Regions from separate parts of the Streptomyces platensis genome, predicted to be linked through region 2. Evidence: predicted binding sites of a transcription regulator. Region 2 holds the regulator's gene; the other holds the start of a gene.
The links. The regulator HrcA, encoded in region 2, represses chaperone genes, less so after heat shock. The targets are predictions, from matches to a motif close to TTNGCACTCNGNNNNNCNGAGTGCNAA.
Positions count from the first base shown of each region.

Region 1: groES (co-chaperone GroES) is a predicted target of HrcA. The motif match lies at 2,083-2,109, and genes of this name have one in related genera.

Region 1 is NZ_CP023691.1:3,921,696-3,937,474, forward strand. Features, by position in the region: gene groL (chaperonin GroEL) at 1-1,492, opposite strand, end outside; gene groES (co-chaperone GroES) at 1,628-1,936, opposite strand; gene CP981_RS17115 (FtsW/RodA/SpoVE family cell cycle protein) at 2,440-3,792, shown strand; gene CP981_RS17120 (THUMP-like domain-containing protein) at 4,254-5,477, shown strand; gene CP981_RS17125 (hypothetical protein) at 5,461-5,826, opposite strand; gene tsaD (tRNA (adenosine(37)-N6)-threonylcarbamoyltransferase complex transferase subunit TsaD) at 5,947-7,086, opposite strand; gene rimI (ribosomal protein S18-alanine N-acetyltransferase) at 7,092-7,565, opposite strand; gene tsaB (tRNA (adenosine(37)-N6)-threonylcarbamoyltransferase complex dimerization subunit type 1 TsaB) at 7,673-8,332, opposite strand; gene CP981_RS17145 (hypothetical protein) at 8,472-9,041, shown strand; gene CP981_RS17150 (hypothetical protein) at 9,082-9,321, opposite strand; gene tsaE (tRNA (adenosine(37)-N6)-threonylcarbamoyltransferase complex ATPase subunit type 1 TsaE) at 9,521-10,045, opposite strand; gene CP981_RS17160 (alpha/beta fold hydrolase) at 10,206-11,540, opposite strand; gene alr (alanine racemase) at 11,537-12,724, opposite strand; gene CP981_RS17170 (L,D-transpeptidase) at 12,784-13,590, opposite strand; gene CP981_RS17175 (NAD(P)H-hydrate dehydratase) at 13,698-15,122, opposite strand; gene CP981_RS17180 (holo-ACP synthase) at 15,220-15,588, opposite strand; gene glmS (glutamine--fructose-6-phosphate transaminase (isomerizing)) at 15,585-15,779, opposite strand, start outside.
Region 2 is NZ_CP023691.1:2,977,226-2,993,004, reverse strand. Features, by position in the region: gene CP981_RS13175 (AMP-dependent synthetase/ligase) at 71-1,960, shown strand; gene CP981_RS13170 (SpoIIE family protein phosphatase) at 2,216-4,327, shown strand; gene hemW (radical SAM family heme chaperone HemW) at 4,380-5,612, shown strand; gene CP981_RS13160 (Uma2 family endonuclease) at 5,722-6,300, shown strand; gene CP981_RS13155 (DUF3097 domain-containing protein) at 6,278-7,111, opposite strand; gene CP981_RS13150 (MBL fold metallo-hydrolase) at 7,147-7,881, opposite strand; gene hrcA (heat-inducible transcriptional repressor HrcA) at 8,076-9,092, shown strand; gene dnaJ (molecular chaperone DnaJ) at 9,093-10,229, shown strand; gene CP981_RS13135 (nitronate monooxygenase) at 10,327-11,415, shown strand; gene CP981_RS13130 (16S rRNA (uracil(1498)-N(3))-methyltransferase) at 11,412-12,155, shown strand; gene CP981_RS13125 (formyl transferase) at 12,472-14,949, opposite strand; gene CP981_RS13120 (OsmC family protein) at 15,131-15,559, opposite strand.

The DNA of each region.
Region 1 (15,779 bases), 940 kb from region 2:
TGACCGGGTCGATGACGCCGGCCTTGACCAGGTCGCCGTACTCGCCGGTGGCGGCGTTGAAGCCGTTGCCCTTGTCCTGCTCGGCGACCTTCGCGGTGATGACGTAGCCCTCGAGGCCGGCGTTCTCCGCGATCCAGCGCAGCGGCTCGACGACGGCGCGGCGGACGACGGCGACACCGGTGGCCTCGTCGCCCTCCTTGCCGAGGGAGCCCTCCAGCACCTTGGCGGCGTGGACCAGCGCGGAGCCACCACCGGAGACGATGCCCTCCTCGACCGCGGCGCGGGTCGCGGAGATGGCGTCCTCCAGACGGTGCTTCTTCTCCTTGAGCTCGACCTCGGTGGCCGCACCCACGCGGATGACGCAGACGCCACCGGCGAGCTTGGCGAGGCGCTCCTGGAGCTTCTCGCGGTCCCAGTCCGAGTCGGTGGACTCGATCTCGGCCTTGATCTGGGCCACGCGGCCGGTGACGTCCTCGGACTTGCCGCCACCGTCGACGATGGTGGTGTCGTCCTTGGTGACGGTCACCCGGCGGGCGGTGCCGAGCACGTCCAGACCGGCCTGGTCGAGCTTGAGGCCGACCTCTTCGGCGATGACGGTGGCACCGGTGAGGGTGGCCATGTCGCCGAGCATCGCCTTGCGGCGGTCACCGAAGCCGGGGGCCTTGACGGCCACGGCGTTGAAGGTGCCACGGATCTTGTTCACGACCAGGGTCGACAGGGCCTCGCCCTCGACGTCCTCGGCGATGATCAGCAGCGGCTTGGAGGCACCGGCCTGGATGACCTTCTCCAGCAGCGGCAGCAGGTCCTGGATCGAGGAGATCTTGCCCTGGTGGATCAGGATGTACGGGTCCTCGAGGACGGCCTCCATACGCTCCTGGTCGGTGACCATGTACGGCGAGAGGTAGCCCTTGTCGAAGGCCATGCCCTCGGTGAAGTCCAGCTCCAGACCGAAGGTGTTGGACTCCTCGACGGTGATGACACCGTCCTTGCCGACCTTGTCCATCGCCTCGGCGATGAGCTCGCCGACCTGCTTGTCCTGCGCGGACAGACCGGCCACGGCGGCGATGTCGGACTTGTCGTCGATCGGACGGGCGGTCGCGAGAAGCTCGTCGGAGACGGCCTTGACGGCGGCGTCGATGCCCTTCTTCAGGGCGGCGGGGGAGGCGCCGGCGGCGACGTTGCGCAGACCCTCGCGGACCAGCGCCTGGGCCAGCACGGTGGCGGTGGTGGTGCCGTCACCCGCGATGTCGTTGGTCTTGGTCGCCACCTCCTTGACGAGCTGGGCGCCGAGGTTCTCGTACGGGTCGTCGACCTCGACCTCACGGGCGATGGTGACGCCGTCGTTGGTGATGGTCGGCGCGCCGAACTTCTTGTCGATGACGACGTTGCGGCCCTTGGGGCCGATGGTCACCTTGACGGTGTCGGCAAGCTTGTTGACGCCGCGCTCAAGGGCGCGACGGGCGTCCTCGTCGAACTTCAGGATCTTCGCCATGGGTTGCTTCAAGTCCTCTCATTGCGATCCTCGGCCACGACGTGGGGACCGCTGTCGCTCAAACGAACTGCGCCCCTGCCCCGGGTTGATTAGACGCGGGAACCAGGGGCGCAGATCACGGCAAAACTGGGTGACTTACTTCTCGACGATCGCGAGAACGTCGCGAGCCGAGAGAACGAGGTAGTCCTCGTTGTTGTACTTCACCTCGGTGCCGCCGTACTTGCTGTAGAGCACGACGTCGCCGACCTTCACGTCGAGCTCGACGCGCTTGCCGTCCTCGACCCGGCCCGGGCCCACGGCCAGGACGACGCCCTCCTGGGGCTTCTCCTTGGCGGTGTCCGGAATGACCAGGCCCGAGGCCGTGGTCTGCTCGGCGTCGAGCGGCTGGACCACAATGCGGTCCTCAAGCGGCTTGATGGCAACCTTGGAGCTGGTGGTCGTCACGATCCGACCTCCCCCTTCGGAGATCTCACGGGGTTAACTGTCTGAGGTGGCGACCAGGTGGATCCGTCGTCGCGGGTGCCGGACCTGCCCGTCGCTGTGTCTGGCACTCCCCACTGGAGAGTGCCAACGCCGAGACTATGACGCGGTTAGCACTCGGTCAAGCGGAGTGCCAGCGCGGCGGGGAGCTCTTCCCGCCTCGCCGGTTGACCGGCCGTGCCGGGGCCCGGTTTCCCGGCGACCCGGCTTCGGCGATCATGGCCATCTACAGCGGGGGCGGGGCGGGTTACGAGGCAGGCAGCTTCCCGCCAAATCGGACATGCCTTCCCCTTCCTCGCAACCACGCCCTCGGCTGCCCCGTCTCTTTCCTCGACTGACGGGCCGACGAACCGGGCCCGCACCCGGCCGGCCGGCGGCCCCGACAAGATGGCGGAGGAATAGCCGTGCGTGCACCGACCAGAGTTCCCCGGAAGGCCCGGGTGCCGGAGCGGGATGTCGAGCGCACCATGACGTTCGCCGCGCTCGCCCAGGCACCGGACCGGCGGAGAACCGAGGCACGGCTGCTCGTCCTCGTCGTCCTGATCACGGTCTTCGGCTACACCTACACCGGTCTGTCGATGGGCGGCCTGCGCCCCGGCGGACTGGCCGTCTTCACCGCCGGCATGCTGTTCATGACGCTGGTCCCGCATCTGGTCCTGCGCCGCTACGCGCCCCGCGCCGATCCGCTGATCCTGCCGCTGGCCACCCTGCTGACCGGAATCGGCCTGGTGCTGCTGCACCGCCTCGACCTCACCTACGCACAGACGCCCCGGCTGAAAACCGCCCAGGCGGCCAACGGCCAGCTGCTGTGGACGGTGATCGGGGTGATGGTCTGCCTCGCCATCCTGCTGCTGCTGCGCGATCACCGCATCCTCCAGCGCTACATCTATCTGACGATGGTGATCGCGCTGGTCCTGCTGATGGCACCGGCCTTCTTCGGCGCCGATATGTACGGCGCCAAGCGCTGGATCCTGCTGGGGCCGCTGTCGTTGCAGCCCGGCGAGTTCGTGAAGATCATGATCTCGGTGTTCTTCGCGGGCTATCTCACCGTCAACCGCGACGCCCTCGCACTGGCCGGCCGCCGCGTCATGGGCATCCAGCTGCCCCCGGGACGGCAGCTCGCGCCGATCTTCACGATCTGGGCGATCAGCCTGCTGGTGCTGATCTTCGAACGCGACCTGGGCACCTCGCTGATCTTCTTCGGCGTCTTCGTGATCATGCTCTACATGGCCACCGACCGCACCAGTTGGGTGGTGTGCGGCCTGCTGATGGCCACGGTCGGCGCGGCCGTGGTCGGCTCCCTCGAACCACATGTCCACGGCCGGGTCACCGCCTGGCTCGACCCGATGCGGGCCTTCACCAAGGAGGGCCAGGCCGAGCACATGTCCAACCAGCTCGCCGAGGCCCTGCTCAGCTTCGGCAGCGGCGGCATCAGCGGCAGCGGCCTCGGCCAGGGCCACCCCGAACTGATCGGCTTCGCCGGCAACAGCGACTTCATCCTCACCACCGTCGGCGAGGAGCTGGGCCTGGCCGGGGTCATGGCCGTGATCATGCTCTACGTACTGCTGGCCCAGCGCGGCCTCCGCGTCGGCCTGAGCGCCCGCGACCCCTTCGGCAAGCTCCTGGCCGTCGGCCTCTCCGGCGCGCTCCTCCTCCAGGTCTTCGTCGTCTCCGGCGGCGTCACCGGCCTCATCCCCCTCACGGGCAAGGCCCTCCCCTTCCTCGCCAAGGGGGGCTCCTCGTTGGTCGCCAACTGGGTCATGGTGGCGCTTTTGCTGCGCATCAGCGACCGTGCGCAAAGGCGGCGTGAGCCGCTTTAATTCCCACGTTTTCGGCCGTCCCGCCGTCTGGGACCTCGCCGTTGCGCCTGCGGCGAGCGGTGCCGCTGCGCGGGGCTGTCGGGTGCGGTGACGGGCCTGCACGGGTGGGGGTTTCCGGACTGCTTCGCTTTACGTCCGGAAACCCCCACCCGCGCAGACCCGTCCCCTCCCGTTGGAGGGTGGGAAAGACGGTCGGTGGGGGTGCATGTCGGTGGTCCGGTGCGCCTCGCCGATCGCAGTGAACTGGCTACGAATGGCCAGCCCCCACCCACCTGCACTCACTCCCCCAACGGGAGGGGACGGGCCGGAGGGGCCGGTGTGTGGGACGTAAAGCGAAGCAGTCCCACACACCGGCCCCGGAGGTCCGTCACCGCACCCACAAACCACCTGGCCCGCCGCAGGCGCAACGGCGAGAAACCCCCACGGCGAGAAAGCCGAAAACGTGGGGAGACAATGACACCGTGAATGACGGAGACACTTTCGCCGACCTCCTCACCCCCGAGGGGCAGGCCCTGCTGGCCGAGCTGCGGGACCACGACCCGGCGGATGAGCTGGCGGCAGCCACCCGGTTGCGGCGGGAGCACCCCGCGGCGCTGGTTTCCGCCGCGCTCGGGCAGGCGCGGTTGCGACAGCGGGCGGTGGCGAAGTTCGGGGCGGACGCCTGGCGGATGTACTTCACGCCGAACGGGGTGGAGCAGTCCACCCGCGCCACGGTGGCGGCGCACCGCGCGACCCGGCTCGCCGCGCTGGGCGTGCGTACGCTGGCCGATCTGTGCTGCGGTATCGGCGGGGACGCGATCGCCCTGGCGCGCGCCGGGATCCGGGTGCTGGCCGTAGACCGTGACCCGCTGGCCTGTGCGGCGGCGCGGGCCAACGCGGAGGCGCTGGGGCTCGCGGAGTGGATCGAAGTGCGCTGTGCGGATGTGACGGAGGTGGACACCGCCGGGTACGACGCGGTGTTCGTCGATCCGGCGCGGCGCAGCAAGGCGCGGGGTGGCCGGATTTTTGACCCCGAGGCCTACTCGCCGCCGCTGTCCTGGGCCGTCGAGGCGGCCCGTAAGGCACCGGTCGCGGCGCTGAAGATCGCGCCGGGGGTGCCGCACGAGGCGCTGCCCGAGGACGCCGAGACGGAATGGATCTCGGACGGGGGCGACGTCAAGGAAGCCGTGGTGTGGTTCGGCGCGGCGGGGGACGGGGCGGACCGCATCACGTCCGGCGGCCGCCGGGCCACGCTGCTGCCGGCCGGCGACTCACTGCTGGGCGCGGGGCTGCCGGACCCCGAGCCGGGCCCGGTCGGCGACTGGCTGTACGAGCCGGACGGGGCGGTGATCCGGGCCCATCTGGTCGCGGATGTCGCGGAGCAGCTCGACGGCCGGCTGATCGATCCGACCATCGCGTACATCACCGCGGACCGGCTGACGGCCACGCCGTACGCGACGGCCTATGCGATCACCGATGTGCTGCCGTTCCACGTCAAGAAGCTCAAGGCGCTGCTGCGGGAGCGCGGGGTCGGGATCGCGGTGATCAAGAAGCGGGGCTCCGCGGTGGAGCCCGAGGAGCTGCGCAAGAAGCTGAAGCTCGGCGGCGGCCGCACGTCCTGCACGATCTTCCTCACCCGGGTCGCCGGCGCCCCCACCATGCTGTTGGGGCACCCGGCCACGGACCCGGTCACGCCAGGTCGGTGAGGTCCTCGGCGTAGATCTGGGAGAGCGGCTGCGGGCCGATGTACTGCTGGCAGGTGCACTGGCCGGCCTCGTACTGCACCGGCTTGTGGTCGGCGTCCCAGGCGACCGCCATCTCCACCCGCTCATGACACTTGCCCTTTTTGTCATGCTTGGCGAGGTGGTGGGTACACCCGCACACCGGCTCCGGTGGCTTCTGGGCGGCGGCCAGCTCCTGCCGCTGTTGGCGGGCGGTCTCCAGGCGCTCCATCTTGCGTTCGTGCCGGGTGCGCAGCGCGGTGCGGGCGGTGTCGGCGACCTTCGCGAAGCCGCCCGCCATGAAGAAGATGAAGACCCACCAGAACCAGTCCACAGCCTGCCGCCTCCCCACTCGCACGCTCGGTGCCCCAGTCAGGGTAAGACCTCGGGCCGGACAGCGGGCCGGGGGCGGCGTAAGGACTCGCAGAAGGACAAAGCGAGTCCTCGCCGGGCCTCAGGAGTAGAGGTTGTGCTTGCTCATCTCGTGGACGTGGTCATGGTCGTGGGAGTGGGAGTGCGCGTGGGCGGCGTCCTCGGGGACCTCGCCGGGCACATGCGGCTCGGTGACCGGGAGGGACGAGTCCGCGGAGAGGTCCCAGGCGGAGGCCGGCCGGTTGCGGGCCACCATCTCCGCGCCCAGGGCCGCGACCATCGCACCGTTGTCGGTGCACAGCTTGGGCCGCGGCACCCGCAGGGTGATGCCGGCGTCCTCGCAGCGGCGCTGGGCCATCGCCCGCAGCCGGGAGTTGGCCGCGACCCCGCCGCCGATCATCAGGTGGTCCACACCGTTGTCCTTGCAGGCCCGGACGGCCTTACGGGTCAGCACGTCCACCACGGCCTCCTGGAACGACGCCGAGACATCCGCCACCGGCACCTCCTCGCCGGCCGCCCGCTTGGCCTCGATCCAGCGGGCCACCGCCGTCTTCAGGCCGGAGAAGGAGAAGTCGTAGACCGGGTCGCGGGGGCCGGTCAGCCCGCGCGGGAAGCGGATCGCGTCGGGGTTGCCCTCGCGGGCGTAGCGGTCGATGACCGGACCGCCCGGGAAGCCGAGGTGCAGCACCCGTGCGATCTTGTCGAACGCCTCGCCGGCGGCGTCGTCGATGGTCGAGCCGAGCGGACGCACATCGGAGGTGATGTCGGGGGCGAGGAGGAGGGAGGAGTGACCGCCGGAGACCAGCAGGGCCATGGTCGGCTCGGGCAGCGGGCCGTGTTCCAGCTGGTCGACGCAGATGTGCGAGGCGAGGTGGTTGACGCCGTAGAGCGGCTTGCCGAGGGCGTAGGCGTACGCCTTGGCGGCCGAGACGCCGACCAGCAGCGCACCGGCCAGGCCCGGTCCCGCGGTGACCGCGATCCCGTCCAGGTCGGAGGCCGCGACCCCGGCGTCCTTCAGGGCGCGCTGGATGGTGGGGACCATCGCCTCCAGGTGGGCGCGGGAGGCCACCTCCGGCACCACGCCGCCGAAGCGGGCGTGCTCGTCGACGCTGGAGGCGACCGCGTCGGCCAGCAGGGTGTGGCCGCGGACGATGCCGACACCGGTCTCGTCGCAGGAGGTCTCGATGCCGAGGACGAGCGGTCCGCCGCGTGAGTCAGCCATGGTTCTCAAGTTCCTTGTACGGAGGGTGCTTCGGAGGAGGTCTGGGTGGTGCGGCGCATCACCAGGGCGTCGTGGTTGCCGGGCTGGTAGTAGCCGCGGCGGAAACCGATCGGCTCGAAGCCGAAGCGCTCGTAGAGGCGCTGGGCGCGGAGGTTGTCGACCCGTACCTCCAGCAGCACCTCGTGGCATTCGAAGTCCGTTGCCGCGTGCAGGAGTTCGGTCAGCAGCCGGGCGCCGAGGCCGCTGCCCCACTGGTCGCGGGCGGTGGCGATGGTCTGGATGTCGCCGGTGCCGTCGACGGCGGCCAGCCCGCCGTAGCCGACCAGCCGGCAGTCCTGCTCGGCGACGAGATACCGGCGGGTGGCGGACGGGCCGCGGGCGTGCGCCAGCTCGGACCAGAACATGCCCGGCGACCAGGCGTCCTCGGGGAACAGCTCGCGCTCCAGCTCCAGCACCGGCGCCAGGTCCCACCAGCGCATCTCGCGCAGCACGGCCGCGGGCCGGGCGTCGTCGCCGCGCCGGGGGTCTCCCGGCACAGCGTCTGCGGGAGGCGCCGGGGTGCGGGGTTCGGACGACGGGCGGGAACTCACCGGGGAGTGACCACCTTGTAGTTGGCGGGGACCTGGGCGTCCGGACGCCGCAGATACAGCGGCTGCGGCGGCAGCAGCTCCTCCCCCGCGGCGAGCTTCAGCGCGGCCAGGCCGGCCAGCGCGCCGGCGGACTGGTGCTCGGGCGCCTCGCGCCGTACGCCGGTGAAGACCGTGTCGTAGAGCACCGCACCCGCGCCCACGGCCGGGACGCCGGCCATCTGGTCGGCGAGGTCAGCGGGACGGTCGACGGCCGGGTCGGTCAGCCTTGTGCGGGCATCGGCGTAGCGCGCCCAGTAGACCTCTTTGCGGCGGGCGTCGGTGGCCACGACGAAGGGCTCGGTCAGTCCGGAGGCGTGGGCGAGGCCGTCCAGCGTGCACAGACCGTGCACGGGCACGCCGAGCACGGCCCCGAAGGTGGCGGCGGTCACCAGGCCGACGCGCAGCCCCGTGTACGGGCCCGGGCCCACGCCGACCACGATGTCGCTGACCGCGTCGAGCTTCTGCCCGGCCTCGGCCAGCACCCGGTCGACGGCGGGCAGCAGCAGTTCGCCGTGCCGGCGCGCGTCCACCTGGCGGGACTCGGCGAGAACGCGGGTGCCGTCATGGAGCGCGACGGTGACGGCGGGGGTGGCGGTGTCAAGAGCTAGCAGCAGCACGTCCTTAAGACTACGGCTCGACGGGTGGTTCCCGTTCCCGGTGCTACCGTCGCCCCCGTAGCCCAGCAGCAAGCAGCCCGGCCTCCAGGCCCGGGACTCCCGGCCGGCGGCAGGGAGAGGGAGGAAAGGTGGCACAGCGGTGCCCGGTAAGAGCAGCACGATCGTCACCGCACTGACCACGGCGGCCCTGGTCGTGGTCGGAGTCCTCGGCTACCAGGCCGCGGCGTCCGCCCCGGACACCCTCACCCGGGCCCGCGGCGACGGCCGGCACAGCACCCCCGAGAAGCACCCGGCCCAGCAGGGCAAGAAGCACAAGACCCCGGCTCCGGCCCCGGTCCCGGCGGCGTCCGGCAAGGGCCAGCGGATCGTGTACTCGCTCGGCGCCAAGCGGGTCTGGCTGGTCACCGCGCAGGACAAGGCGCTGCGGACGTTCACGGTCGCGCCGAGCGCCGTCAGCCCGCCGCCGGGGTCCTACGCGGTCGCCTCGCGGTCGGTCAGCGTCACCGGCTCGGACGGGATCGCGATCGAGCACGTGGTGCGGTTCGCCAGTGTCAGCGGGGTCACGGTCGGCTTCAGCGCCGCTGTGGACGGCTCGCGGCCCGACCCGGGTACGGGGAAGAAGACCGGCGGAATCCGTGAGTCGCGTGCGGACGGCAAGGCCATGTGGGACTTCGCGCCCACCGGCACCAAGGTCGTCGTCGTCTCCTGACCGCGCGGCGCCCGGTCGGTCCGCTCTTCGCCCCTATGGGCTACGCCGCGTCGCGGCCTCCGGTGGACGCCGGCTCCTCGGACTCCTCCGCCGCCGGCTCCGCGGGCTTGTCCTGACGGGCCTCCTCGGCGGCGTCGGGGGGTGTGGAGACCGCGCTGGCCGCGGCGCACGCCGCCAGCAGCTCGTTCATCGTCGGCGTCTCGCGGGTGGCGCGCCCGGCCGCCGCGACGGGGCCGCCCTCGCGGCCGTCAGACGGGGGGAAGGGCTGGTGGGCCGACATGGACGCCTCCCGGGGCTCCTGGGGCAAGCGACAGAAGCTAGGCTGGCTACTTAGGCTGACCTAACTGGGGTCTCCACCCATGTCACCACGCCCGGTACCAGGTGCGCAACATCTTACCGACGGCTTGTCGGAAACTACCGGGCGCCCGGCCGGATCCAGGGCCGGGCCGAGGCGCGGCGGCGGCCGTCCCGCCCCGCCGTCAGCAGGTCTCCAGCGCCAGCAGCCCGGCGTCCGCCCAGCGCGCGCCGAAGCCGGTGACCGTCACCTCACGCACATCGTCCGCGTCGGCCTCCAGGGCCGCCGGGCCGTCGTCCCCCACGGCACGGCCGATGACCACATGCAGCCGGTCGTCGGACAGCTCCTCGACCTTGCCCTCGCCCCACTCCACGACCACCACCGACTCCGGCAGCGAGACATCGAGGTCCAGGTCCTCCATCTCGTCCAGCCCGCCGCCGAGCCGGTAGGCGTCGACATGCACCAGCGGGGGGCCGCCGGCCAGCGAGGGGTGGACCCGGGCGATGACAAAGGTGGGAGAGGTGACGGCGCCGCGCACGCCCAGGCCCTCGCCCAGGCCGCGGGTCAGCGTCGTCTTGCCGGCCCCCAGCTCACCGGTGAGCAGTACCAGGTCGCCGGGGCGCAGCAGTGGGGCCAGGCGGCGGCCCAACTCCTGCATCTGTTCGGGGGACTTGACGGTGATGTGCGCCATCGCGCCGGTGGTGCTCATGCCGCAAATGGTACGGCCTGCCCCTCTCCCGACCACCACCCCTCATCGACACCGCTGCGCGGTGGCGGCCTTGCCCCGCACCTCCCCGACCACGCCGCTGTGGCCGGAGGCCCGCGGCCACGGCCTGCCGGGTGGCCGGAGCCCCCGGCAGGCCAGGCGCTCAGGCGCGGGCGTGCCGGGAGCTGCGGGCCGCCGCGCCGGCCCGTTCCACCAGGGACACCAGATGCTCATTGACCAGCTCGGGCCGCTCCAGCATCACCAGATGGCCGGCGCCGGGGACACAGACCAGCTCCGCGTCGGGCAGCACCTCGGCGATCGCCTGGCTGTGGTCGGCCGGGGTGATCAGATCGCTCTCCCCGGCGAGCACCAGCGCGGGCACCGCGTCGTACGCGACCAGCGCCTCGGTCTTGTCATGCACCGCGAACGCCGGGAAGAACTCGGCGACCACATCGATCGGGGTCGCCTCGATCAGCCGCTCGCCGAACCGCGCGATACCCGGGTCCACCTTCTCCGGCGTCCCGAACGAGTAGCGCTTGATCAGCCCCGCGAAGAGGTCGGCGGTGGCCCGCCGCCCGCGCTCGACGATCTCGCGCTGCCAGCCCAGCGCCCTCAGCACGCCCGGCGCGAGCCAGTGGAAGGCCTTGACGCCCATGGACGGCAGCCCGAAGCCGACCTCGCTGAGCCGGCCCGCGGACGTGCCGATCAGGGCCACCCCGACCACCCGCTCCGCGACGTACTCGGGGAACTGATCGGCCAGCGCCATCACCGTCATCCCGCCCATGGAGTGCCCGACCAGCACGATCGGCCCCTCGGGCACCGCGGCGTCCAGCACCGCCTTCAGGTCCCGGCCCAGCAGGTCGATGGTGACCGGTTCCGTGCCGTCGATCTGGCTGTGGCCGCGCGAGGAGCGGCCGTGGCTGCGCTGGTCCCAGTGGACGGTGCGTACCGCGCCGCGCAGCGCGGAGCGCTGGAAGTGCCAGGAGTCCTGGCTGAGGCAGTAGCCGTGGCTGAAGACGACCGTGGGGGCCGTGCCACGCCGGCCCAGCGCCGCCGACAGCCGCTTGCGCAGACCGCCCTGGGCCTCCTGCGCGGCCCGCGCCTCCTTGCCGCGCACCGGCTTGGCGGACCGGTCGGCCTTGCTGCCCTTGCCGTTCCTGACCTTGCCCGGGTGGTCGTCCTTCTCCGGCCGGCCCGTCTCCACGCCCGGCTCGTCGACCTCGTAATACAGCTCGGTGCCGTCCTCGGCGATCGCCGCGCCCGGGGTGCCGCGCAGCGTGCCGTACGGGCCGGCGGCGTCCAGTGCGAGCCGGGCCCGGCGGCGCATCCCGCGGCCGACCGTCATCCGCTCTATCGCCACACCGGCCGCGGCGCCCGCCGCGACCACCCCGATCGCGGCACCGGCCACGCCGGCGTGCCGGCCCGCCCGTGCCCAGTTGCCGGCCGCCTCGACGGCCGTCTCGACCGCCTGCGCGGCGGCCTCCTGTCCCTCGGTCATGCCGTACCCCCCGTGAGCGCGCTGTCTCCTTCGGCTTCGCTCCGTATGCCGCTGTCCACATAGACGCGCGGGACCCGGCTTCCGATCCGGGTGACGATCTCGTAGCCGATGGTTCCGGCCACCCTGGCCCAGTCCTCCGCGGTCGGCTCACCGCGGTCCCCCGGGCCGAACAGCACCGCCGGATCCCCCGGCTCGGCGCTGTCGCCGCCCAGATCGACCACGAACTGGTCCATCGCGATCCGCCCGGCGACCGTCCGCCACTTGCCGGCGACCAGCACCGGGCCGGTGCCGGAGGCGTGCCGCGGGATGCCGTCCGCATAGCCGAGCGGGACCAGCGCCAGGGAGGTCTCCCCGGGCGTCGTGTAGTGGTGCCCGTACGACACGCCGTGGCCGCCCGGGACGCGCTTGACCGAGGCGAGCGAGGCCTCCAGCGTCATCGCGGGCCGCAGCCCGAAGTCCTGCGAGGTCCCGACCTCGGGGCTGGGCGAGACGCCGTAGATACCGATACCGGTACGGACCAGGTCGAAGTGCGCCTCGGGGAGGGTCAGCAGCGCCGGGGTGTTGGCGATATGCCGCACCTCGGGGTGCAGCCCGGCCCGCTCGGCGGTCCGCAACCCCTCCTGGAAGACGGCCAGCTGGGCGGCGATCGAGGGGTGGCCGGGCTCGTCGGCGCAGGCGAAGTGCGACCAGACACCGCTGACCGTCAGCACGCCCTCGGCCTCGGCGGCCCGGGCGGCGGCGGTCAGCTCCGGCCAGTCGGCGGGGGCGCAGCCGTTGCGGCCGAGCCCGGTGTCGATCTTGAGCTGGACGCGGGCGGCACGGCCGCACTCCCGGGCCGCCGCGGTCACCTCGCGCAGCGCCCACAGCCCGCTCACCGCGACCTCGATGTCCTGCTCGATGGCCCGGCGCCAGGGGCCGCCCGGCGTCCACAGCCAGCACAGCAGCCGCCCGGTGTCACCGGCCGCCCGCAGCGCGAAGGCCTCCTCGGGCAGCGCCGTACCCAGCCAGCCCGCACCGGCCTCACGGGCGGCGCGCGCACAGCGCACCGCTCCGTGTCCATAGCCGTCGGACTTGACCACGGCCATCAGCTCTGCCCGGGGTGCGCGGTCCCGCAGGGCACGCACATTCGACCGCACGGCGGCGAGGTCGATGGTGGCGCGGGCGCGCTTCGCTGTCTCGTTCATCCCCCTCAGTGTCGCAGGCGACGCCGCGGGGCCCCGGGGGACGGGCGCGGAAAGCGTGCTCACACGCCGGGCTTCCGCCCCCAGACGTACACGGTGTCGCCCTTCCTCAGCACTTCCCACGCCCGCCGCGCGTCCGTCATGGTGAGGTTGACGCAGCCGTGCGAGCCGGCCCCCGAGAAGATGTCCTCGTATACGCCGTGCAGCGCCTCCCCGCGGTCGAAGAACTGGGCGTAGGGCATCCGCGTGCCGTAGAGGTTCGAGATGTGGTGCCGGTGGCGCAGATAGATCCGGTACGAGCCGGTGCGGGTCTCCATCGTCGGCGCACCGGACCGGATCGCCACCGGTTCGAGGATCACCTGGCCGCCCTGCTGCACCCACATCAGCTGCCGGTTCAGGTCGACACACGCGGTCCGCTGGGCGAGGGCGGGGCAGTTCCCGGCCCGGTTGGGGTCCTTCCTGGCCCGCATCACCCGCACGATCGCCCCCGTGACCGGGCCGGCGAAGCCGGTCGCCGGCGCGATGCGGTGGGCCTGCTGGAACCGCCGGATCGCCCGGCAGTCCCCCGTGCTCTGCCGCCCGTCCACCTGCCGCCCCAGATAGCGCTCCGCCTGCCGCTGGTAGGGCCCGGTGGAGGCGCTGCACCGGGCCGCCCGGCCGGCGGGCGCCGCCTCGGACCGCGGCACGTACTCGATGTGCCGGGGCCGGGTGGTCTCCCGCACCGCGCGCGGCAGCCCGGGAACCAGGGCGGGCAGGCGGTACGCGGCGGACGGGGACGCCACGGTGGGCGACGGCGCCACGGCCACCGCGGGCGGCCCGGCAACGAGGAGCGAGGCGCCGACCAGCAGCGCCGAAAGGGTGCGTTTCATGCCCTCACGCATGCCGTGGGCGCGCGGCCATACCGCCCGCCGGGCGCCAGGTTCGCCCTGGTGCCCGCACCGTTCCCCCGCGGGGCGTAACGCCGCCCCGGCAGCTGTCAGTGCGTCACATCACGCCAGGCGGCGCCCAGATGGGCGGCGACCTCGGAGGCCAGGACCGGCGCGCCGTCCGGCCCGGCCGCGCGGCGCGCCGCCAGCCCGTGCAGATACGCGCCGACGGATCCGGCGTCCCGCGCCGGCAGTCCCGCGGCGAGCAACGACCCGGTCACCCCCGACAGCACATCCCCGCTCCCGGCCGTCGCCAGCCAGCCGGTCCCGGTGGGGTTGACCCGTACGGGACCGTCCGCCTCCGCGACCAGCGTCGTCGAGCCCTTGAGCAGCACCGTGGCCCCGTAGCGCGCCGCCAACTCCCGTACGGAGGCCAGCCGCGCCGCCTCGACCTCCTCGCGCCCGCGCCCGAGCAGCGCGGCGGCCTCCCCCGCGTGCGGCGTCAGCAAGGTCTCTGCCCTGCGCGCCCGGACCCGCTCCGGCGTCAGGAAGCGCAGGCCGTCCGCGTCCACCAGCACCGGCACATCCGCCGCCAGCACGTCCTCCAGCGCGTCCGCCTCGTCTCCGATGCCGGGCCCGATCACCCACGCCTGCACCCGGCCGGCCTTGTCCGGCGGTCCGGGGTGCACCAGCGTCTCCGGGAAGCGCGCCAGCACCGCGTCGGCGGCCGGGCCGACATACCGCACGGCCCCCGCGCCGCCCCGCAGCGCGCCCGCCACCGCGAGCACCGCCGCCCCCGGATACCGCGCGGACCCGGCGACCACCCCGACCACGCCCCGCCGGTACTTGTCGCTCTCGGGCGCCGGACGCGGCAACAGCTCCGCCACGTCCTCATGCTGCAACGCCTCCAGTTCGGCCTCCTGCGGCAGCGTGAGCCCGATGTCGACCAGCCGCAGCGCCCCGGCCCGGTCCCGCGCCGGGTCGATCAGCAGCCCCGGCTTGTACGCACCGAACGTCACCGTCGCATCGGCCCGTACGGCGTCCCCGTGCACCTCGCCGCTGTCCGCGTCCACCCCGCTGGGCAGATCGACCGCGACCACCGGCGCCGACTCCCATGCCGCCCGCGCGAGTTGCGCGGCCTCCGGGCGCAGCCCACCGCGCCCGCCGATCCCGACGATGCCGTCCACGACGAGGTCGGCGCGGCCGATGTCCCGCGGCGCGTCGTCCGAAACGCGTCCCCCGGCGGCCCGCAGCGCGGCCAGTCCGCCCTGGTGGGCCCGTTCGGGCGAGAGCAGCACCGCCGCCACCCCGGCCCCGCGCCGGGCCAGCCGGGCGCCGGCGTACAGCGCGTCCCCGCCGTTGTCACCGCTGCCCACCAGCAGCACCACCCGGCTGCCGTACACCTTGCCCAGCAACTCCCCGCAGGCCACGGCCAGTCCGGCCGCCGCCCGCTGCATCAGGGCCCCTTCGGGCAGCCGGGCCATGAGCTCGCGCTCGGCGGTCCGTACGGTCTCCACGCTGTAGGCAGTCCTCATACCGCCAAGTCTCGCCCCTCACCTACCAGGTGCGGGGGATTTCCCCCCGCCCGAGGACGGCGCCCGCCACGACGGACCGGGCAGGCGCCGCACCGGCTCACCCCTCGGCGATCACCACGGCGGAGGCGACCCCCGCGTCATGGCTCAGCGACACATGCCACGAGCGGACCCCGAGCTCCGCCGCCCGTGCCTCGACCGTGCCCTGCACCCGCAGCCGCGGCTGCCCGCTGTCCTCGACGTACACCTCGGCATCGGTCCAGCGCAGCCCGCTCGGCGCCCCGAGCGCCTTGGCCAGCGCCTCCTTGGCGGCGAACCGCGCCGCCAGGGAGGCGATGCCGCGCCGTTCACCGCTCGGCAATATCAGCTCGTCCTCGATGAACAGCCGATGCGCCAGCTCCGGCGTGCGCTCCAGCGCCGCCTCGAACCGGTCGATCTCGGCGACATCGATCCCCACCCCGATGATCACTCCACCGTCACCGACTTGGCGAGGTTGCGCGGCTGGTCGACCTCGTTGCCACGGGCGGTGGCCAGTTCACAGGCGAAGACCTGCAACGGGACGGTGGACACCAGCGGCTGGAGCAGCACCGGCGTCCGCGGGATCCGTACGAGGTGGTCGGCGTAGGGCACGACGGTCTCGTCGCCCTCCTCCGCGATGAC
Region 2 (15,779 bases):
CGCTCTAGTCTGATCACGCTCAAAGGTTACTCGCGAGTCACCAGCAACGAAGCGGGCCCCGGAGGACGCCGTGACGGACACTCACACGCTGATCGAAAACCGGCCGCCCTCGGTGGCCCACCTCTTCCTGGAACGGGTGGCGGCCACGCCCGACATCGAGGCCTATCGCCATCCCGTCCCCCCGGCCTCCGGCCAGGGGCCGGACGACTGGAAGGCGATCAGCTGGGCCCAGGCCGCGGAGCGGGTCTACGCCGTGGCCGCCGGGCTCATCGCCCTCGGCGTACGCCCCGAGGAGCGGGTGGCGCTGGCCTCGAACACCCGCGTCGAGTGGATCCTCGCCGACCTCGGCGTGCTCTGCTCCGGCGCCGCCACCACCACGGTCTACCCCAGCACCAACGCCGAGGAGACCGCGTACATCCTGTCCGACTCCGGCAGCCGGGTGCTGATCGCGGAGGACGCCGGACAGCTCGCCAAGGCCCGCGAGCGGCGGGCGGAGCTGCCCGAGCTGGCGCATGTCGTCGTCATCGACGAGACGGGCGCGGAGCCCGCCGAGGGTGACCCGGAGGGCTGGGTGCTCACCCTCGCCGAGCTGGAGAAGCGCGGCACCGCCTATCTGGAGGAGCACCCGGAGTGCGTCAAGGAGCGGGTCGGCGCGCTGCGGGCCGACCAGCTGGCGACGCTCATCTACACCTCCGGGACCACCGGCCGCCCCAAGGGTGTCCGGCTGCCGCACGACTGCTGGTCGTACATGGCCCGCGCGATCCAGTCGACCGGTCTGGTCCATGAGGACGATGTGCAGTACCTCTGGCTGCCGCTGGCGCATGTCTTCGGCAAGGTGCTCACCGCCGGGCAGATCGCGACCGGCCAGGTGATCGCCGTGGACGGCCGGGTCGACAAGATCATCGACAATCTGCCGGTCGTCCGGCCCACGTACATGGCTGCCGTGCCGCGGATCTTCGAGAAGGTCTACAACGGGGTCGCGGCCAAGGCCCGCGCGGGCGGCGCCGCCAAGTACAAGATCTTCCAGTGGGCGGCCGAGGTGGCCCGCGAGTACGCCAAGGTCTCGCAGGACAACTTCCGCCGCACCGGCAGCGCCTCGGTGCCGTTCGCGCTCGGCGCCAAGCACAAGATCGCCGACGCCCTCGTCTACGCCAAGCTCCGGGAGGCGTTCGGCGGGCAGCTGCGCGCGGCGGTCTCCGGATCGGCCGCGCTCTCGCCGGAGATCGGCTACTTCTTCTCCGGCGCCGGTATCCACATCCTGGAGGGCTACGGCCTGACGGAGTCCAGCGCCGCCAGCTTCGTCAACCCCGGCGAGGCCTACCGCACCGGAACGGTCGGCAAGCCGCTGCCCGGCACCGAGGTGCGGATCGCCGAGGACGGCGAGATCCTGCTGCGCGGCCCCGGCATCATGCAGGGCTACCACGGCCTGCCGGACAAGACCGCCGAGGTCCTGGAGGAGGACGGCTGGTTCCACACCGGCGACATCGGCGAGCTCTCCCCGGACGGCTATCTGCGGATCACCGACCGCAAGAAGGACCTGATCAAGACCTCGGGCGGCAAGTACATCGCGCCGGCCGAGGTGGAGGGCCAGTTCAAGGCGGTCTGTCCGTTCGTCTCCAATGTGCTGGTGCACGGCGCCAACCGGAACTTCTGCACCGCGCTGATCGCCCTCGACGAGCCGACCATCCTGACCTGGGCGGCGGAGCACGGCCTGGGCGGCAAGGGCTACGCCGAGGTCGTCGCCACCGACCAGGTCCGGGAGCTGATCGACGGCTATGTCGAGCGGGTCAACGAGGGGCTCCAGCGCTGGCAGCAGATCCGCAAGTTCCGGCTGCTGCCGCGTGACCTGGACATCGAGCACGGTGAGGTGACTCCGAGCCTCAAGATCAAGCGGCCCGTGGTGGAGCGGACGTTCAAGGACCTGCTCGACGACATGTACACGGGGGCGCGCGAGGCGTAGCCGCAGGGCACGGCCGGGCGGGACAGCGGTACGGGACGGGCCGGTCGGCTCCGCCCCGTACCGCCGTGCCCGCAGGCCGGCCCCGTGCCGCCGTGCCCGCAACTCCGACCCTGTCGGCCAACTCCCGCGGTACGTCAGCCGAATTGATGGCTGCGACCACCCACTTCTGTGACTCAGTGCTTATGTCTGCGCTCGTTCTGTCACTCTGTCGGTGGCGCATCCGGCGCTGTAGCGGAGCTGGTCGGGAGTTGCTCAATGAGGACGACAACTTCGTCTCCACGGGACGACGACGTCACGGCGGCGCGCGCGACGAGGACGGACAGGTTCCCCGGCGGACCCGTGGCCGGGGCCGCCGACGGTCCCGCCGCCCGTTCCCGCCGGGCCAGCCTGCCCGGTGACCCGCAGGCCGCTGCCGCCGCCCGGCGCTTCGTCCGGGCCACCTTCGCCGACTGGACCGGCCGGCGGCTGACCGGCGCGGAGGGTCTGACCGACCGGCTCGCCGACGAAGCGGTGCTGCTGGTCAGCGAGTTGGTGACGAATGCCGTGGTGCACGCGGGCACCACCGTCGAACTGCGCTGCCGGCTGGACCCGGGGCCCGGGCGGGACGGGGACCCGGAGCCGTACCGGGGCCGCGACCGGGAGCCGTACGAGGCGCCGCACCGGGAAGCGGCGGCCGCTCCGGGAGCCGACGACGCCTCCGGCCCCGGAATCCTCATCGAGGTCTCCGACCACCACCCCACCCAGCCGGTCCGCGCCCGTGCGGAGAGCGCCGCGTCCGAGAACGGCGGGCACGGGCTCCAGCTGATCAGCGCGGTCGCCGAATCCTGGGGCGTCACCTACCGCCGGGCCATGAAGACCGTGTGGTTCCGGCTGCCCGTGGGGGCCGCGGACGGCGCCGGCCGCCCCGAGCCGGAGTTCACCCTTGACCACCAGCTGCTCCAGCGCGAGCTGCGGGCCGCCGAACTCCTCGCCCCGGCCCCGCGCCGGGCCGCCCGTCCGGAACCCGGCAGCGGCCGGGCCGACAACGGCGCCCTGTCCTTCCTCGCCGAGGCCTCCGATCTGCTCTCCGGCCAGCTCGACGCCGACCAGGTCGCCGCGCTCGCCGCCCAGTTGATCGTGCCCCGGCTCGCCGAGTGGTGTGCGGTGTGGCTCTACGACAGCGACAGCGGCGCACCCGGCCGGGGGATCGTCCAGGCCGGTGACGAGCAGCGGCTCGCCGGCGTCTGGCACACCAGCGAGAGCCGGATCGACGCGCTGCGCACGGCGCTGGAGAAGCAGCCGCCGGAACTTCCGGGCGGCGGCGCGTCCGGCGGCGCACCGGGCATCGTGCCCTGGCCCTGGCCGTACGAACCGGGCGGCTGCGGCCCCGGCGGCGCCGCACTGGCCTGCCCCCTGGTCGCCGGCGGCCGGCGGTTCGGCACCCTGCTGCTCGGCCGGGGCGGGCTGCCGCACTTCCCCGACGCGGTGGTCGCACTGATCGAGGACCTGTGCCGCCGGGTCGCCCGCGCGGTCGCCACCGCCCGCGCCTACAGCCGCCAGGAGCGCATCAGCCAGGTCCTTCAGCGCCGACTGCTGCCCCGGGGGCGGGCGCGGGTGCCCGGGGTGGAGTCGGCGGTGGTCTACGAGCCGCGCGAGGGCGCCTGGGCGGGCGGCGACTTCTGGGACCTGTTCGACGCCGGGGACGGCCGCTGGTGCTTCGCGCTCGGCGACGTGTGCGGCAGCGGCCCGGAGGCGGCCGCGGTGACCGGGCTGGCCCGGCCGGTGCTGCGGCTGCTGGCCCGCGACGGCTTCGGGGTCGCGGCGGTGCTCGACCGGCTCAACAAGACCATGGCGCGGGAGGCCGCGGATTCGGTCGCGGCGGTCGCGGCGGCGGTGGCGGCGGCCGGCGCCGGGGCGGAGGCGCCGGTCGAGATCCGCGAGGAGGGCGAACAGGCCCGCTTCCTGTCCCTGCTCTACGGCGAGATCGTCCCGTACCCCGGCGGCTCCGGCGGCGCCCGCTGCACCCTCGCCAGCGCCGGCCACCCGCTGCCCCTGGTGCTGGGCACGGATGGCGCGGTCCGGGTCGTCGCGGCGCCGCAGATGCTGCTGGGGGTGGTCGAGGACGCGGCGTACGTCAGCGAATCGTTCGACCTCTGCCCCGGGGAAACGCTTCTGTGCGTCACCGACGGGGTGACCGAGCGGCGCTCGGGGCGGCGGCTCTTCGACGACGAGGACGGCCTCGCCACCGCCCTCGCCGCGGGCGCCGGCCTGGGTGCCACCGCCCTCGCGGACCACATCCGCCGCACCGTGCACGCCTTCGGCCCCACCCCGCCCGACGACGACCTGGCCCTGCTGGTCCTCCAGGCCTCGGCTCCCGGGGTGTCCTGAGGCACAGCGGCATCGGACCGGCATCGCCCCGCCATGACGGACAATGGTTCCCATGCCTTCCGCACTGCCTGATGGTGAGCCGATGCCCGAGGACGGGGCGCTGCCCGGTCATACCGCGGCCGGAGCCGCCGGGCGCCCCCTCGGCTTCTATCTGCATGTGCCGTACTGCGCGACCCGCTGCGGCTACTGCGACTTCAACACCTACACCGCGAGCGAGCTGCGCGGCTCCGGCGGCGCCCTGGCCTCCCGGGACAACTACGCCGACACCGTCGTGGACGAGATCCGGCTGGCCCGCAAGGTGCTGGGCGACGACCCGCGCCCGGTCGAGACGGTCTTCGTCGGCGGCGGCACCCCGACCCTGCTGCCCGCCGCCGATCTCGGCCGGATGCTGGCCGCGATCCGCGAGGAATTCGGCCTCGCGCCCGGCGCGGAGATCACCACCGAGGCCAACCCGGAGTCCGTCGACCCCCGCTACCTCGACGAGCTGCGCGCGGGCGGTTTCAACCGGGTCTCCTTCGGCATGCAGAGCGCCCGGCAGCACGTCCTGAAAATCCTCGACCGTACGCACACCCCCGGCCGGCCCGAGGCCTGTGTCGCCGAGGCCCGTGCCGCCGGCTTCGACCACGTCAACCTCGATCTGATCTACGGCACCCCCGGCGAAACCGACGACGACTGGCGCGCCTCCCTCGACGCCGCGATCGGCGCCGGCCCCGACCATGTCTCCGCGTACGCCCTGATCGTCGAGGAGGGCACCCAGCTGGCCCGCCGGATCCGCCGCGGCGAGGTCCCGATGACCGACGACGATGTGCACGCCGACCGCTACCTGATCACCGAAGAACGCCTCGCCGCGGCCGGTTTCACCTGGTACGAGGTCTCCAACTGGGCCACCACCGACGCCGCCCGCTGCCGCCACAACGAGCTCTACTGGACCGGCGCCGACTGGTGGGGCGCCGGCCCCGGCGCCCACAGCCACGTCGGCGGCGTCCGCTGGTGGAACGTCAAACACCCCGGCGCCTACGCCCAGGCCCTCAGCGAAGGCCGCTCCCCGGGCGCCGGCCGGGAGCTCCTCTCCGCCGAGGACCGCCGCGTCGAACGCATCCTCCTGGAGCTGCGCCTGGCGGACGGCTGCCCCCTGGAGATCCTCGCCCCGGCAGGCGCACGGGCAGCGGCCCGGGCGCTGGCCGACGGCCTCCTGGAAGCCGCTCCGTACGAGGCCGGCCGGGCGGTACTGACCCTCCGGGGGCGGCTGCTGGCGGATGCGGTGGTGCGGGATCTGGTGGACTGAGAACGTGCTGTCCTCGAACGAGTGAACCGATGCGGTGGGTCCGCGGGCCCGCCTAGGCTGCTCCTAGCCTGTGCCGTACACACGGCGACGGGATACGGAGGCCATGGAGATGACCGCTGTGGATGAACGCCGGATGACGGAGCTCTTCGAGAACCTTGAGGTTCCCGAGGGCGTCAAGATCGAGCTCCTCCGGGGGAACATCGTGATGATGGCGGGGCCTGACGTGGTCCACAACGACATCGTGGAAGCTGTCCTCGACCAATTTCCGCGGAAGAAGTGGCGGCGCCTGCAAACCCAGGATGTCGCGCTTCATCAAGAGTCCAGTGAGCCCCAGCCGGATCTCGTGCTGGTGGAGCGTGGAACCGGACCGGACTCCGGGCGCATGATGCCGCCCGAGGTGATCAAGATGGTTGTCGAGGTTGTCTCCAAGACCAGCGTTGATCATGACTACGTCATCAAGCGTTCGATCTACGCGGCGAGCAGGCTTCCGCTCTACTTGATCATCGATCCCCTCGTGGCCCACTGTGTCCTGCTCGCCGGGCCCACCGGCACCGGGGAGAACGCCGACTACCAGTCGCAGTCGATCTATAAATTCGGCGATCCCGTGCCGTTGGACCTGCTCGATGTCGTACTCGACACCAGCGAATTCGGGACCCTCCCCAACGTCAGGCCGCACCGCCGGCCGTGACGAAGTCGATCAGCTCCTCCACCCGCCCCAGCAGTGCCGGCTCCAGGTCCTTGTAGGAGCGCACGCAGGAGAGGATCCGCTGCCAGGCGGCGCCCGTGTTCTCCGGCCAGCCCAGGGCCCGGCAGACGCCCGTCTTCCAGTCCTGGCCGCGCGGGACGGTCGGCCAGGCCGGGATGCCGACCGAGGACGGTTTCACGGCCTCCCAGATGTCGATGTACGGGTGGCCCACCACCAGCGCGTGGTCACCGGTGACCCCGGCCGCGATCCGGGACTCCTTCGAGCCGGGTACGAGATGGTCGACGAGGACGCCGAGGCGGGCGTCCGGGCCGGGGGAGAAGCTGCGGACGATCGCGGGGAGGTCGTCGACGCCCTCCAGGTACTCCACGACGACGCCCTCGATGCGCAGGTCGTCGCCCCACACCCGCTCCACCAGCTCGGCGTCGTGCCGGCCCTCCACGTAAATGCGCCCGGCGCGGGCGACCCGTGCGCGGGCGCCGGGGACGGCCAGGGAACCGGACGCCGTACGCGCCGGAGTGGCGGTGGCCGGTCTGCCCTGGGGGCGTACGAGGGTGACCACCCGCCCCTCCAGGAGGAAGCCGCGCGGCTCCATGGGGAAGACGCGGTGCTTGCCGAAGCGGTCCTCCAGGGTGACCGTCGGGCCCTGGGCGGTCTTCTCGCAGCGGATCACGGCGCCGCAGAAACCCGAGGTGACCTCCTCGACGACCAGATCGGGATCGGCGGGCACCTCGGGCGCCGGGCGCTGCTTCTTCCATGGTGGGGTGAGGTCGGGGCTGTAGTGCCTGTTCTGCATCGAGTGGAGCCTGTCCGTGGGTGAGCGGGCGGGGGTCAGGAGGGGGCGACGCCGAAGCGGGCGGCGAGGGCGGCACGCTGGGTGCGGACGAAGGCTGCGTCCACCACGGCGCCGTGGCCGGGCACATACCGTGCGTCCTCGCCGCCGAGGGCCAGCAGCCGGTCCAGTGCGCCGGGCCAGCGCTGCGGCAGCGCGTCCGGGCCCGCCTGGGGTTCCCCGGACTCCTCGACCAGATCGCCGCAGAAGACGATCTCCGGGGACCCGCCCCGGCCCGGTACCAGCACCGCGAGATCGTGCGTCGAGTGCGCGGGGCCGACATTGGCGAGCAGCACCTGCCGGTCGCCGAGCTCGACGGTCAGCTGGTCGTGGACGTGGTGGTGCGGGGCGACCAGCAGATCGGCGGCCTCGGCGGCCGCGTCGCGGTCGACGCCGTGCCGTATCGCGTCGTGCCGCAGCACGTCCTTGCCGCGGCGCAGCAGATCACCGAGACCGGCCGCGCCGAAGACCTTGACGCCCGCGAACGCGGCGGTGCCCAGGACGTGATCGAAATGCGGGTGGGTGAGCGCGACATGCGTCACGTCCCGGCCCAGCACACCGCGGATCGCCCGCCGCAGATCCGCGCCGTCACGCAGGGTCGCGCCGGTGTCGACGATCATGACGCCGGTGGTGCCCGCGATCACGCCGATCGTCTCGTCCCAGCCCGGCATCCGGCGTCTGGCGACACCGTCACCGAGCTGTTCCCAGCCGGCCTCTTCCCAAGACGTTTGCATACCGAGACGCTAGCGCCATCGCGATAGCGTTGCCCGACAGATCGGCCGAACACGGTCACCGGGCGGGTGCTGTGTGCGGCCGCCCTTGCCGTGTCCGTGCTACTCGGCCGTACACTGGCTCAAGGTCTGGCACTCGGCCCGTGTGAGTGCCAGGAGAGTCGAGACGGCGGACGGCCGGACTGGAGGTGCGCGGGATGCTCAGTGAACGCAGGCTCGAAGTGCTGCGCGCCATCGTCCAGGACTATGTCGGGACGGAGGAGCCGGTCGGCTCCAAGGCCCTGACCGAACGCCATCAGCTCGGCGTCTCCCCGGCCACCGTCCGCAACGACATGGCCGCCCTGGAGGACGAGGGTTTCATCGCCCAGCCGCACACGAGTGCCGGGCGCATCCCGACCGACAAGGGCTACCGCCTGTTCGTCGACAAGCTGGCCGGTGTGAAGCCGCTGTCCAGCCCGGAGCGGCGGGCGATCCAGAACTTCCTGGACGGCGCCGTCGACCTCGACGACGTCGTGGGCCGCACGGTCCGGCTGCTGGCGCAGCTGACCCGGCAGGTCGCGGTCGTGCAGTACCCGTCCCTGACCCGGTCCACGGTCCGGCACGTCGAGCTGCTGGCCCTGGCCCCGGCCCGGCTGATGCTGGTGCTGATCACGGACACCGGGCGGGTCGAGCAGCGGCTCATCGACTGCCAGGCACCGTTCGGCGAGACCTCGCTGGCGGATCTGCGGGCCCGGCTCAACAGCCGGGTCGTGGGGCGCCGGTTCGCGGATGTGCCGCAGTTGGTGCAGGATCTCCCGGAGTCCTTCGAGCAGGACGACCGCGGCACGGTCTCGACAGTGCTGTCGGTGTTGCTGGAAACTCTGGTGGAGGAGACCGAAGAGCGGCTGATGATCGGCGGCACCGCCAATCTCACGCGCTTCGGGCACGATTTCCCCCTGACCATCCGGCCGGTGCTGGAGGCCCTTGAGGAGCATGTGGTGATGCTCAAGCTGCTCGGGGAGGCCAAGGACTCGGGCATGACCGTACGTATCGGGCATGAGAATGCCCACGAAGGCCTGGCGTCCACATCGGTCGTCACGGTCGGCTACGGTTCGGGCGACGAGGCAGTCGCCAAACTCGGCGTGGTCGGACCGACCCGCATGGACTACCCCGGAACGATGGGAGCGGTACGCGCAGTGGCACGTTACGTCGGACAAATCCTCGCGGAGTCGTAAGTGGCCACGGATTACTACTCGGTCCTCGGTATCGGACGCGACGCCTCGCAGGATCAGATCAAGAAGGCCTTCCGCCGGCTGGCGCGCGAGCTGCACCCGGACGTGAACCCGGATCCGAAGACCCAGGAGCGGTTCAAGGAGATCAACGCCGCTTACGAGGTGCTCTCGGACCCGCAGAAGAAGCAGGTCTACGACCTCGGCGGCGACCCCCTCTCGCAGGCGGGCGGCGGCCAGGGCGCGGGCGGCTTCGGCGCGGGCTTCGGCAACTTCTCCGACATCATGGACGCGTTCTTCGGCACCGCGTCGCAGCGCGGGCCGCGCTCGCGCACCCGCCGCGGCCAGGACGCCATGATCCGGCTCGATATCGAGCTGACCGAAGCGGCCTTCGGCACGACCAAGGACATCCAGGTCGACACCGCCGTCGTCTGTACGACGTGCAGCGGCGAGGGCGCGGCGCCGGGTACCTCGGCGCAGACCTGTGACATGTGCCGCGGCCGCGGTGAGGTCTCGCAGGTCACCCGGTCGTTCCTGGGCCAGGTCATGACCTCGCGGCCGTGCCCGCAGTGCCAGGGCTTCGGCACGGTCGTCCCGACGCCGTGCCACGAGTGCGCGGGCGACGGGCGGATCCGTTCCCGCCGCACCCTGACCGTCAAGATCCCGGCCGGTGTCGACAACGGCACCCGCATCCAGCTCGCGGGCGAGGGCGAGGTCGGCCCCGGCGGCGGCCCCGCCGGTGACCTCTACGTGGAGATCCACGAGCTGCCGCACCCGGTCTTCCAGCGGCGCGGCGACGATCTGCACTGCACGGTCACCATCCCGATGACAGCGGCGGCGCTGGGCACGAAGTGCCCGCTGGAGACGCTGGACGGAGTCGAGGAGATCGACGTCCGGCCCGGTACCCAGTCCGGCCAGTCGATCCCGCTGCACCAGCGCGGGGTGACCCATCTGCGCGGCGGCGGCCGCGGCGACCTCATCGTCCATGTCGAGGTGCAGACGCCCACCAAGCTCGAACCCGAGCAGGAGGAGGCGCTGCGGCGGCTGGCCAAGCTGCGCGGTGAGGAGCGGCCCACGGGGCAGTTTCAGCCGGGGCAGCAGGGTCTCTTCTCGCGGCTGAAGGACGCTTTCAACGGGCGATAGCCCAGGTCGGCCCGGGGGTCCGCGGAGGTTCCCCGGGCCCCCGTGGAAGCCACCGCCCCTGTTCGGGGCGGTGCGGTGGGCGTGACACGATGTGCTCATGCCCACCGCACCGACCGATCTCTGCCGCTACCCGATCGTGCAGGCCCCAATGGCGGGAGGCGGCTCCGGACCCGAGCTCGCCGCCGCCGTCTGTGCGGCCGGCGGTCTCGGCTTCCTCGCCGCCGGCTACAAAACCGCCGACGGGATGTACCAGGAGATCAAACAGCTGCGGTCGCTGACCGACCGGCCCTTCGGCGTCAACCTCTTCATGCCGCAGCCCTCCCTGGCCGACGGCTCCGTCGTCGAGGTCTACCGCGAACAGCTCGCCGGTGAGGCCACCTGGTACGAGACCGAACTCGGCGACACCGACGGGCCCATCGACGACGGCTACGAGGCCAAGCTCGCGATACTGCGCGAGGACCCGGTGCCGGTGGTGTCCTTCACCTTCGGCTGCCCCTCGCGCGCCGTCCTCGACGCGTTCGCCAAGGTCGGTACGTACACCGTCGTCACGGTCACCACCGCCGCCGAGGCACAGGCCGCGCAGTGGTCGGGCGCGGACGCGGTGTGCGTGCAGGGCGTGGAGGCCGGCGGCCACCAGGGCACCCACCGGGACGATCCGCATGCGGACGGGACCGGCGCGGGGCTGGGGCTGCTGGCGGCGCTCGGCCAGGTCCGGGAGGCCGTGCAGATTCCGATGATCGCCGCGGGCGGGCTGATGCGCGGGGCGCAGATCGCGGCGGTGCTGGCCGCCGGGGCGACCATGGCGCAGCTGGGCACCGCCTTCCTCGCCACCCCCGAGTCGGGCGCCAACCCGCTGCACAAGCAGGCACTGACCAACCCCCTGTTCACGCATACGGAGTTGACCCGGGCGTTCTCCGGACGGCCGGCCCGCGGGCTGGTCAACCGCTTCCTGCGCGAGCACGGCCCGTACGCACCGGCCGCCTACCCGGCCGTCCACTACCTCACCTCCACCGTGCGCAAGGCCGCCGCCAAGGCGGGCGACGCCCAGGGCATGAACCTGTGGGCGGGGCAGGGCCACCGGCTGGCACGGGAGCTGCCCGCCCGGCAGCTGGTGGAGGTGCTGGCAGCCGAACTGGACGCCGCGCGCGCCGCGTTGCACCGCTCCGCCACCGGCGGCGCGTCATGACCGCGCCGGTCTTCCTCGTCGAGTCCCTCGCGGGCGTACGGGCCGGCGGCACCCTGATGCTGGACGGTCCGGAGGGCCGGCACGCGGTGTCGGTGCGCCGGCTGCGGACCGGCGAGGAGGTCGTCCTGACGGACGGTCACGGCACCGGCGCCTACGGCACGGTCGCCGCCGTCGAGGGCAAGGACCGGCTCACCGTCGCGGTCACCGCACTGCGCACCGAGGACCCGCCGAGCCCCACGATCACCGTCGTCCAGGCGCTCCCCAAGGGCGACCGCGGGGAGCTGGCCGTCGAGACGATGACCGAGACCGGGGTGGACGCCATCGTGCCCTGGCCGGCGGCGCGTTGCGTCACCCAGTGGAAGGGCGAGCGGGCCGCCAAGGCGCTGGGCAAATGGCGGGCCACCGCCCGCGAGGCCGGCAAGCAGTCGCGCCGGCTGACCTTCCCCGAGGTCGCCGACCCGCTGACGACCAAGCAGGTGGCCGCGCTGCTCGCCGACGCCGACTTCGCGGCCGTCCTCCACGAGGAGGGCAGCGCGCCGCTCGCCACCGCCGAACTCCCCGCCGAGGGCCGGATCGTGCTCGTCGTCGGCCCGGAAGGGGGTGTCTCCCCGGAGGAGCTCACCGCCTTCGCCGAGGCGGGCGCCAGGCCCTACCGGCTGGGGGCGAGCGTGCTGCGCACCTCTACGGCCGGGACGGCGGCCGTCGCGCTGCTGTTGGGGCGTACGGGGCGGTGGGCCTGAGCGGTCCGCTGCGCTTTGCTTTTGCCCCACGTTTTCGGCTTTCCCGCCGTGGGTGTTGCTCGCCGTTTGTGGCCCGCTGCCGCGGTGCCCTCGCCGTTGCGCCTGCGGCGGGCCTTGTCCGCTGCGCGGGGCTGTCGGGGTGCGGTGACGGGCCGGAGCGGGTGGGGGTTTCCGGACTGCTTCGCTTTACGTCCGGAAACCCCCACCCGCTCCGGCCCGTCCCCTCCCGTTGAGGGGTGGGAAGAAGGCCGGTGGGGGGGTGGGTGGTTCGGTGCCGCCGGTGGGTTGTGGGCAGAGAAGTGGCTGCTGTCCGGGGTCAGGCTGTTGGGCGTGTGATCGCGGCTGCTGTTGCGCACAGTTCTGGGAGGGTGCCGGCGAAGGTCGGGAGTAGTTGGAGAGCTACGGCCCAGGCTTCGGGGTCGGTGCCCAGGTGTTCGGCGGTCAGTGTGGCTGCTTGTGTGTGGAGTTGCTGGCGGTCGGGCTTTTGCTCTGCGGAGTTGAGGGCGTGGCGGAGGTGGGACAGGGCCCGGCGTGCGGGGGCGGCGTGGGTCAGGATGTCTTCCGGGGTGAGCGTGCCGTTCCGGAGGGCGAGTTGGGGCCAGGCGGTGCTGTAGCGGTCCACTTCCGGGGTGTTCGGCAGGAGGGCCAGCAGTAGTTCGCGTGGGCAGTCCGTGCGTTCCGCGAGGTCCTGGGCCGCGCCGGGGGCCAGGCTGCCGGAGCGGTACGCCGCGATCAGGTCAGGCCAGGGGAGCGGGATGCCCTCGCCGGTGAGTTTGTGCAGCTGGCTGCCGTCGTAGCCCGGCGCCTTGTTGAGGAACTCCAGCAGTTTCTCCGGGTCCTCCTCGGCGGCCAGGCGGGCGCGCAGCCGGTCCAGGCCGTCCGGGAGATCGAGGAGCTTCTCGGTCTGCCGGCGGAGGGTGACCGGGAGCCGGTCCAGCGCCAGGATCTCGCGGACCGCGTCGGGGCCGCCGCGCTGCCATACGGCCACCAGGAGCCGCAGCCGGGCCGCGGGTATCCGCAGCTTCAGCCGCCCGACGAGCGTGCGTGCCACGCCCAGGTCGCCGGAGTCCAGGCCGGCGATGAGCCAGTGACGGTAGTGGCCGAGGTTGGTCTCCCGCAGGACATGGAGCAGTTCGTCGGGTACGGGGCGGGTGCCGCCGCCGCGCAGCCGCCCGGCGAGCATCCGCACCCGTTCCTGCTGGTCGATGCGGCAGTGGAAGAACAGGTTGGCGTCCACCTGGGGTTCGTCGAGGTCGAAGAGGTACGCCAGCCTCTCGGGGGAGAGGGACGGGGTGGCGGCCTGGGCGGCCTGTGCCGCCACTCCGTGGGCGGCGATGACCGCCTCCCGAACGGCCGGCGCGGGATCGCCGTATACCAGGAGGTGCTGCACGGCGCGGGCGTCGAAGTGCGGGACGACGGCGATCTGGGCCTCTTCGGAAGCGCACTGGAACAGGTGCAGGAACGCGGCGCGGGACGCCTCGGGAGGAGTGGCCGGGAACACCGCCTCCAGGGGGCGTGGCCAGCTCGTGTTGCGCTTCTGGCGGGAGGCGGTCGAGGCGGCGTCGTCGATGAGCTCGGCGACGCTGCCCCGGGCCCGGCCCATCCGCGCGTAGCAGGTCAGCCAGTTGACCGGGTCCGTGCCGAGCCGGTCCAGCAGCCCGGCGAGGGCCTTACGGGTCGGCTCGTGGTCGTACGGCAGCGCGCTCAGCACCTCCACCGCCGGTGTCACCTCCGCCAGCAGGCGGTCCACCGGCAGCCGGCCCGTACGGAGACCGCGCCCGAGGGCGTCGTCGAAAGGCACCTTGCCGGCCGCCGCCTCGGGCCCCACCAGCGCCTCGAACGGCAGCTCGGCGGCGACCCGCGCGGTGGTCCAGGGGCCGGCGCGGAAGCACTCCATGACGAGGTCGTCCGGGCAGCCTTCCCACCGGGTGAGCTGCAACAGGCGGTTGCCGTTGTGGCGGCCGTAGCCGTGCGACGGCTCGGTCCCGAAGGGCAGGCGGGCGTGCTCGCGGCGGACCAGCTCCCAGTCCAGTGCGTCGGGCCGGGGACCCGGGTGGATGCCCTCACGGAGCATCATCAGGGCCCGCAGCGCGGCGGGGTCGGTCCATTCACCGGCCGGCCGCCGCTCCCTCAGGAAGGACTCCGGGTCGTCGTCGGCCGCGGCCTCCCGCATCAGGTCCAGCAGCTCCGGGCGCCCGAGGTCGAAGTCCTCGATCCGCTCGACACCGTCGACGACCGCCGACAGCACTTCATCGCCGACGAGTTGCACCAGGGCAATACAGGCGTCGAGGGCGACCGGCATCGGGAGGAACCGGGCCACCTGGACCAGGGTGAAGGAAATCAGCTGGGGGAACGGGCCGGTCAGGGCGGGAAGCAGCTCAATGCGGGTGGCCTCCTCCTGGAGCAGCGGGAGGAGACCGTCCTCGGCCTCCCAGCGCGGGTCCGTGGTGTCGGCGGCGCGCAGAATCGCCGGCAGCAGCTCCGGCAGGTCCCTCGCGCGCCTGGTCCGGTCCGCAGCGATGCGGTAGCGCGCCCGCCACACCGCGCGGGCGATCACCGGATCGCCGGTCTCCGCCGCCCGCAGCAAGAACGCCCCGGGATCGGCGTCCAGCGCGGCCCGCAGCGCCGTGCCGTCCGGCCCGGTCAGGGTCTCCACCATCTCCTCCGGCAGCCCGAACCGGTCGGACAGGGCGGCCAGCAGCTCCGGGCGCAGCCGCTCGGCGAGCGCATCGGCGGTGTCCGGCGCGGCGAGCCGCAGGGCCAGACGGAGCTGGGTGGCGGAGCGGTGGTTCACGTGCGGGAGTCCCTTCGCGGGGCGGGCGTGCGGCGGTCCGCGGAACGGCACCGGGCCCTTCCGCAGCACGAAGATCGTGGCACAGCCCACTGACAACGCGGCGGTGCGCCGGACGCACCCTCAGGGGCCGTCCGGCGCACCGCCGTTCACACTCGGAGGACCGGTCCGGCCGGCCGTCCCGTCAGATCAGCTCGGCCGCCAGCGTGATGTTCTTGACGCCCGCCAGCGCCTGGCTCACCGGGCAGTTGGCCTTGGCGTCCTGGGCCGCCGCCTGGAAGTCCTCCTCGGACAGGCCGGGGACGCGCGCCTTGACGGTCAGGGCGATGCCGGTGATGCCCTCGCCGGGCTGGAAGGTGACATCGGCCTGGGTGTCCAGGGCCTCGACGGTGTACCCCTTGCCGGCCAGGCCGTGCGAGAAGGCCATCGAGTAGCAGGAGGAGTGGGCCGCCGCGATCAGCTCCTCGGGGCTGGTGACGCCGTTGGGCTGCTCCGCGCGGGCGGGCCAGTTCACGTCGTACGTACCGACCTTGGAGGACTCCAGGGCGACGGTGCCCTTGCCCTCCAGGAGGTTGCCTTCCCAGTGGGTCTTGGCGGTGCGCGTGGTTGCCATGGTGCAGAACTCCCGGTTGTGGGCGAAAGGGATCACCGCCCAGCTTAATGACCCGGCGGCCCGGTGCCCGGCCGATCCGTGGGCGTGCCCGCCGCGGGGCCGGGCCCGGCCGATCCGCGGCCGCGCGGCGGGGGCCGGGTGGAGGCTCCGGTGCGGCCCGCCCGGTAGCATCCGAGGCCGTGCGCACCGTGCGCCGGACGGATGACCTGGGAGGAGCCAC